Regions from separate parts of the Pseudalkalibacillus sp. JSM 102089 genome, predicted to be linked through region 2. Evidence: riboswitches for the same ligand, from Rfam matches in the RefSeq annotation. Region 2 holds a riboswitch; the other holds the start of a gene.
The links. Region 2 has a riboswitch for S-adenosylmethionine ahead of ABVF21_RS16675 (sulfite oxidase-like oxidoreductase). Riboswitches for the same ligand answer to the same signal wherever they lie in the genome.
Positions count from the first base shown of each region.

Region 1: it holds a riboswitch for S-adenosylmethionine, as region 2 does, so the genes downstream of both, ABVF21_RS00560 (homocysteine S-methyltransferase family protein) here and ABVF21_RS16675 (sulfite oxidase-like oxidoreductase) in region 2, are expected to answer to the same signal.

Region 1 is NZ_JBEWYW010000001.1:116,048-120,265, reverse strand. It holds partial or broken gene ABVF21_RS00570 (bifunctional 2',3'-cyclic-nucleotide 2'-phosphodiesterase/3'-nucleotidase) at 1-425, shown strand, start outside; gene ABVF21_RS00565 (DUF3895 domain-containing protein) at 547-1,545, shown strand; SAM riboswitch class I at 1,629-1,738, shown strand; gene ABVF21_RS00560 (homocysteine S-methyltransferase family protein) at 1,818-2,867, shown strand; gene murB (UDP-N-acetylmuramate dehydrogenase) at 3,307-4,218, shown strand, end outside.
Region 2 is NZ_JBEWYW010000008.1:115,375-119,592, forward strand. It holds gene ABVF21_RS16665 (ABC transporter substrate-binding protein) at 1-151, opposite strand, end outside; gene ABVF21_RS16670 (copper amine oxidase) at 429-1,778, opposite strand; gene ABVF21_RS16675 (sulfite oxidase-like oxidoreductase) at 2,076-2,738, opposite strand; SAM riboswitch class I at 2,822-2,920, opposite strand; gene ABVF21_RS16680 (GNAT family N-acetyltransferase) at 2,982-3,446, opposite strand; gene ABVF21_RS16685 (GNAT family N-acetyltransferase) at 3,643-4,074, opposite strand; gene ABVF21_RS16690 (GNAT family N-acetyltransferase) at 4,172-4,218, opposite strand, start outside.

The DNA.
Region 1 (4,218 bases), on a different contig from region 2:
ATGCAAATCGAATTAAATCGCTAAAATACAACGGAGAAAAGGTAACGAAAGACATGTCCTTTATCGTTGCTACAAATAATTACAGAGCGACAGGCGGGGGCCACTTTCCGCACTTAGACGGTTCGAATATTGTCATTGATTCCCCTGATGAAAATAGACAAATTTTAATTGACTATATTCTTGAAAACAAAACAATTAATCCAACAGCTGATCAGAACTGGTCATTTCACACAGTTAATAAGAAGAAACTGAACGTCACTTTTGAATCCTCGTTACAAGCCAAAACCTATGCGGAAAGCATTCAAACGATTCATTTTGTTGATGAAACAGAAAATGGTTTCGCTAAATATACACTCGACTTAACGAAACAGAAAAAAGAAAAGCATCATCATAATCATAAGGGCGAGCACGGCCGCCATCGTTAAGAACGAATTCACGCCAATTCATCAGAATTGGCGTTTCTTATTTTAAGAATTTATCCGATGCAAACAATAGTAGAATATTTACTGATATAATGGAATTACTATCGTACAGAAAGGGATTTATATGACACAAAGCCTGACAAGCACCCAAAGAGATGAGCTTTTTTCAGATCTGACAAATGAGCAACAAACGTATGTAATGAATTTTCTTAAACGCGGTAAAAAAACGGCTTTTGCGAATGTCATAGCTAGAAGTAAAGGGCGGATGATTCCAAGTGGGGCAACGGATGAAGAAATCAGGATGCTGCTTGATGATTGGATACTAGAAGATTACATCGATGCGGGCTTCGTTTCAGATGATTTAAAATGTGAGTGCGGTCGCTCTTTACGGTATCAGTATGTTGTTCGACATGCAAAAACAGGAAAAACACGGCGTTTCGGGATAAATCATTTCGAAGAGCATACCGGATTACCCGCTTCCATTGTGAGAGAAGTTGTGAAGGGATTTATGGAAATAGATTATGAGTTGGATGAGCTACTGTTGAAAAGACAGAACGGCTATCCTACATACGACATTCCTGAAGGATTGAACCTTCCACAAGACATTGAACAGCCACTTTCATTAAATCTTCCATTACTAGATCTACAAGAAAAAAGGCTAAACAGTTTAATCAGATCTTATCGTGAAGACCAAGAAGCTTTTCAAAGAGGGAGCAACACTGTAGAACAAGTAGTCAACCCGAAAAGCAACCAGGAAGAACCGAAATCAGAAGAGGAATTACAAGGTTCTTTTGATTTGTTCGCGGAAGATGTTCAAGAACCTTTACAAGAAAAGACAAGCGAGAAACCTAAGGAAACCTATTTTGTAGGAGACCTTTCATTTACAACACAGGAAGCGGTAGACTCCTATATTCAGCAAGGTATGGAAAGTGCTCTGATGATTTGTGAGCTTTTGATTAAGGAAGGAAAGGTACAAGACAAGAGATACTCCACAAAGAAACCAAAAATTTATTTTGCTGTTTGTACCTACCTCGATTCATTTGTTGCATCTGGATCAATGTCAGTCGAGCCGATAGGGCGTGAAGATCGCATCTATCGACTGAAAAGCAAGAGATCATCTTAACATTTCATAATTATCAGATAAGTGATTGACATTTCCAGTTAACCGGTCTATAATTTCACACATGTTCAAAAATTAAATCAACACTCTTATCAAGAGCGGCGGAGGGAATAGGCCCTATGATGCCCGGCAACCTTTCAACTACGGTTGAAGCTGGTGCCAAATCCTACAGGTGATATCACCTGGAAGATAAGAGGAGGATTATGTTAGCAAACCCTCTTCTTATTGTTTAAGAAGAGGGTTTTTTATTTTATCCAGAAAAGGAGCTGTTACACATGAAAAGAACACTTGAAGAACGATTGCAAGATGGTCCAGTTATTTGCGGGGAAGGTTATCTATTTGAATTAGAGCGTCGTGGTTATTTACAAGCAGGATCATTCGTACCTGAAGTTGCCCTAGACAATCCTGAAGCGCTAAAACAAACGTATCGTGATTATATGCTTGCAGGTTCAGATGTCGTACTTGCTTTTACGTATAATGGTCACCGAGAGAAAATGAGGATTATTGGAAAAGAAGATTTGTTAGAACCGCTCAATAGACAAGCTATCCGCCTGGCTAAGGAAGTTGCGAAAGAACACCCTGAAGAAGAAGCGCTAGTCGCAGGAAACATTTCAAATACAAACTTATTTGATCCTGAAGATGAGGAAAGTAAGGAACAAATTCGATCGATTTTTGCTGAAATGGTGAAATGGAGCAAAGAAGAAGGCGTTGATTTCATCAATGGGGAAACTTTCTACTACTATGAAGAAGCAAAAATAGCGCTAGAAGAGATTCAAAAGCAGGATCTTCAAGCTGTAATTACACTCGGACTCATGAGTGAGAACATTTTAAGGGATGGCTATACCGTTGAAGAGGCTTGCCGTTTGTTAGAAGAACAAGGAGCACTAGTTGTTGGAATGAACTGTTTTAGAGGTCCGGCTACAATGCAACCATACATTGAAAAAATCAGACAGTCTGTTAACGGATACGTTGGAGCTCTTCCAATTCCTTATCGTACATCAGAAGAACACCCAACATTCTTTAACTTACCAGACGGTGGCTGTGCGTGTACATTGCCAACAGAGACGACCTTTCCAACCTCTTTAGATCCGCTTTATTGTAACCGTTATGAGCTAGCGGAATGGGCTAAGGAGGCACAGCAGGTTGGGGTCAATTACTTGGGACTCTGTTGCGGCGCTTCTCCAAGCATGCTGCGAGAGGTGGCTGAAACAGTTGGCAGAACAACTGTAAACTCGGTATATTCTCCAAATATGGAAAAGCACTTTTTGTTTGGAACTGATGAGACATTGAAAGATAACAATACGGCTTATAGAGCAAAGGCCTAATTTATAACAACAACCGGAGAACTTAATTTCTCCGGTTGTTGTTTTTTTACCAAAAACCTATTTGTAGACCTGTACTACAGTATTTAAAGCCATTTTTACATAGGAGATTATATCTACTACATTTTTTCTATAAACTGATTATTTTTGATAACGTTGGCGATGATTAGTAACAGTATCAGTTGAAGAGTAACGAATACAATGGTTTTTGCATTTGATAGGATAACAGCATTTTTCCAATCACGATGTCTGAAATTGATTTTTCCGCTATATAAGTTGCTTTCCAAGTAACATTCTTTTCGAATTAAAGGCTTCTTTTATGAAAAACATCATATTTATGAAGTAGTTGTGTTATTATTTTAAATGTGTTTGAATATGTCCATGAAACATTATTGAACTCAAACCACAATGAAAACGAACTGTTTTATAAGCGAGGTAGCCTATGAATAATCAAAATTTATTAAATGAACTCCGCTCCATTTTACCCAGTGCGGAACTGAAGATAAATGAGCCATTAAATGCACATACGTATACAAAAATGGGTGGATGTGCGGATGTCCTTGTGTTTCCTAACACGCTAGAGGACGCACGAGCAGCAGTTGAGTACGCCTATCAATCTAACTATCCATTAACCATTTTAGGAAAAGGCTCTAATGTTATTATCCAAGATGGAGGCATTAGAGGAATTGTCCTGAATCTTTCTTCACTAAAAGCCATTCAAAAAGAAGAAGAAAAAGTTATTGCTCAAGCTGGCGCACGTATTATTGATGCTTCTGAATTTGCTCGTGACAGCAAACTAAGTGGACTCGAATTCGCTTGCGGGATCCCAGGCTCTGTCGGCGGAGCTGTTTATATGAACGCAGGAGCATACGGTGGAGAAATCGCGGATTGTCTCGAAAGCGTTCTTGCTGTAACAAAGGAAGGAAAGCTCGTTAAATTGACAGCTGATGAACTTGATTTATCTTACCGTCATAGTAATGTAGAAGAAAATGGTCTTCTTGTCCTTGAAGCTACTTTCAAGCTTAAAGTTGGAGAGTATGAGGATATTAAAGCAATCATGGATGACTTAACGGAAAAACGTGAAACAAAGCAACCGCTAGAATACCCTTCATGTGGCAGTGTGTTTAAACGACCTCCTGGCCTTTTTGCTGGTAAGCTCATTCAGGACTCACAGCTTCAGGGTACACGAATCGGTGGAGCTGAAGTCTCCAAAAAGCATGCTGGCTTTATTGTAAATATCGATAATGCGACAGCGACTGACTATCTGGACGTGATTCATCATGTGCAGCGAACAGTAAAAGAAAAGTTTGATGTCGATCTTGAACGTGAAGTTCGCGTCATAGGGGAACCACCT
Region 2 (4,218 bases):
AGAGATTTACCTCTGTTCCATTAGAAGAGGATACGATTTCATCCCACTCCTTTGATAACACCTCTGTTTTACCAGTTTCATTGGTTTCACTATTCCCACATGCAACAATAAAAAGTAGCGTTGCGATAATAAATGTTAACTTTTGCTTCATCTAGTTTCCCCCTCTTATAAACTATCCTAGCAACTGAAAGACATATTTGACGAACTTAATTGTGTTTCATAGTCAGACATCATCTATTTTCCCATTATCAGTATACCTTTTTTATAAACATGATGCTGTAACGCTCCTTACATCTCAAACTATAATAAAACCATTTCCTATAGCGTAAGAACGGCAAGTTCATCGTTCTTTTCACGAAGAAAAGCAATAGCCACTTTGGCTATTGCTTTTCTAACGGGTATGTTAGGCTACCCTATCATCTATTCCCTTAGCTTTTCTGCATTTTTCTACGAACAATTACGCCAGTTGCAGCCATAGTTGCAAGAATAGCTGCAACAATCCATTCGATTGGCATTTGCTGTTCAGCTGTACCACCCATACCTGTTTTAGGCATATCAGTTGGCATAGCTTCCATAGCGAATTTATCCGGGAATTGGTTTACGAAAGCACCAGAAAGTCCCTTTGCCGGCTTATACATATGAGCATAAGCTTCACGAACCGAATCATAAGCTGCATCGTAGTCTTCCGTAGTGTAGCTATCAAACGCAGATATTAATTGATTCACATGCATTTGTAACCCTTCAGATAATGGTCCCGCTTCTAATCTACCTTCAGTTGCTGTTTCAAGAAAACTCGAGAAGTCTGCACGATAGTCTTCAAGCGCTTTTAGTGCTTTTTCTTGAGCAGCTTCATCTTCAGCTCCCGTCGCTTGAACATATTCTACAAAGTTACCGATATGTCCAGACCACATTTCTTTAAATTGATTGCCTGCTTCTTCACCATATACAGAAGTTATCGCAGCAGCTAGATCATCCGTATTCTTGCTTAGTGCATCTGCAGATGCATTAAAGTCTTCTGATCCGTCGATTCCGTTCTGCATTGTCATCATTGCAAGACCAGCATGTTCAGATAATAAATGACCTAATGTTGCACGAAGATCAGAGGCTGGTGTTACGGCTTCTGTGTTTTCGAACTTGTCTGGGAACTGATCAGTAATGGCACCAGAGAATCCTTTAGCCACCATTTGCATGTGAGCAATCGCTTCACGTTCTTTCTCGTAAGCCATCTCATAATCACCTGCTACATAGCTATCAAATGAACCAATCAACTGATTAATATGAGCTTGAAGTCCTTCAGACAATGTTTCAGCTTGAAGTCGTTCTCCAGTTGCATTTTCCAAGAAATTAGAGAAATCTTCTTTATAACCATCTAAACTATCTAAAGCTTTTTGTTTTGCATCTTCATCTTCATTACCTGTTGCTTTCACATAGTCAACGAAGAAACCGATATGATTGCTCCAAATTTCATTAAATTCAGCTCCTGCTTCTTCACCATAAACGGATGTAATCGCAGCTGTAAGGTCTTCCGTGTTTTCACTTAAGGCACCAGCAGAAGCTTCAAAATCTTCAGAACCTTCAGCTCCTTTTCTCATTGTTTCTACTGCAAGATAAGCATGCTCACTTAGTAAATGGCCAAGATCAGCACGAAGATCAGCACCTGGTGTTTCTACTGTAGGCTTGTCCATTTGCTCGTCGTGGTCAGAGGCAAATGCTCCAGCAGTTGGTATTAAAAGTGAAAAGCTAAGCGGAACAATTAATAGTCCCTTTTTCCAATCGATCACTTTCTTTTTCATATTCTTGTTCGTATTCATTATCAAATCCACTCCCCTTAATTTTGATTTACACTTAGCTAACGGAGAGAAGATCCATTTGGATCATTCTTTTTTAAAATTCTTCTCTTTTTTTAATTACGAGACAATAAAAAGTCAGCAAAACCCACACATACTAAGGTTCTGCTGACTTTCAAATTTTAACTATTTTTTTATAGATATGATGATATTTAGAATGTGATAATAAACTACCTTTTCCTCAATCAATTCTATATGTGTTAATCACGCCCGCTTTTTTAAGAAAAATTAATCAAACTCTTTTTTCTCCCATTCATCTTCCGGTAGTCCCAAATCCTCTCCAGAAAACCTTTCTTCTTTAAATGGATCGGCATGGTTATGAAATCCGTTTTGTTCCCAAAAACCAGGTTTGTCTTCATTGATAAATTCTATCCCTCTGATCCATTTAATACTTTTCCAGAAGTAGAGATGCGGTACAACTAACCTAAGAGGCCATCCGTGTTTTGCCGTTAATTTCTCTCCATCGACTGAGTGGGCAAGAATAACATCATCTCTCATTAAGTCAGTGAGGTGAATATTCGTTGAATAGTTATAGTCTCCATGTAGCATAACATAGTTCGTTTTCGGTACTATCCCATATGCGTTCATAAAATCCTTAATCAAAACCCCTTCAAAAGTATTATCAAACCTAGACCACCTTGTGACACAGTGAATATCACACTTTACTTTCTTCTGTGGTAAGGCAAGTATGTCGCTATAGGAAATGATCACTTCCTTATCAATTTCTCCAAATACACTTAGGTTCCATGTCGACATCTCATACACAGGTACATCACCTTCATGTAGAATAGGGAACCTTTCTGTAAGTACTTGCCCCGGTGGCAGACGATCACCATACTTTTCACTTGCATCTGGAACTTTCATTTTGCGAATACGGTCAGCTTTTTTCAAATTCTTCACAACCCGTCTCTCATTTATTGAATCGTCTAAAAAACTCTTCCTAACTAATAAGGAAGAGTTCGCTTCAGAGCTCTTCCTTATCTCTCAGAGCATAGACTCTGCTGGATTTGGCACCTTGTCTATCAGGTTGCCGGGCATCAAAGGGCCAGTCCCTCCGCCTCTCTCAATAAGGAAATTAAATAATGTAATTTTGATTCATTCTATCGGTCTATTTAGTATTTTGCAATTATTGTTTTAAACGAGATTTTTTTTCATTTCAACAAATTGAAACTCTCCCCCATTGGTTTGTTGCATAAACAGATGAGTGATTTGAAACCCAGCCCTTTGATACACTTTTATGGCTCGTTTATTAAATTCAGCTACTGCCATTCCGAAGGAAGTTGGATGATACAATTCAACTGCTTTTTGAAGGCCAGCCTCTAAAAAAGAAAAGCCTTCTCCTTTTCCAACATTATAGGGACACATTCCTAGACCAATTTCTATATGGTTGTCTTCATGCTCATGAAAACTAAAAAAACCAATAAGATGATCCCTTTGGTAAACGCTCCAATAATTTTCATTGCTGACTGCATCTTCTCGGAACTCTTTTAGATCTTCAAGATCCTCGTCCATATTATAAAATGAGTATACCCCATCATAGTTCCAGGAGATAATTCGCTCGACTGCTTCATGACTTATTAACTTAAATTGATATAACAATACTCTCCCTCATTTCTGCGCGATTGAAAAGGAAAAGCCCCATGCTGGGAAATGCATGGGGCTCACACTTTATATTTTAAGGGGGGCAGGAACCGGGGAAGTCCCTGCAAAAATAGTGTAGCAAGTTCCAAGGGCATGATGATTAATTATGAGTTGTTTTTCACATTCTTTTAATAAATGAAAAGAAGCTGGACAACTATTTATAAACCATGATTGTTTGAAGTTCTCGAAATCCAATGTCTTTATAAATGTATTTCGCGAAGTTAGAGGAATACACATTCAAACGAATTTCCTCATATCCCTGTTCTTTGAAGTTTTCAATACTCGCTTGAACCAGCTGCTTAGAATACCCTTTCCCACGAAACTTTGGAAAAACAAATACATCATAAATGAACCCATGCTTGCTTTCTGTAAAATAATCCGTGTTTTCTCCAAGTAATACCCAGCCAGCAATTTCCCCTTCGTCGCGATAAATGAGGTGGTAACCACCTCGATCCAGAATAGATGATACAATTTCGAGTGCTTTCTCTTCTTTTACGATACCAGGATTTGTCGTTCCTTCATTAACAGATTGAATGGAATTCGATAAAATAAAATCTCTTTCTTCTATCGTCGCTCGTTCGATCACATAGTTTCCCTCCATCATCAAAATCATTCATTACTCGTTTATTCTTGATGCAAGAACCTTATTCCTCCCATAAGTAAGGTGCATATTCTTACCAAATTTATTTTTTTGTTAAAGCATAGACGCATGTATCAGTTAGTTTACTGC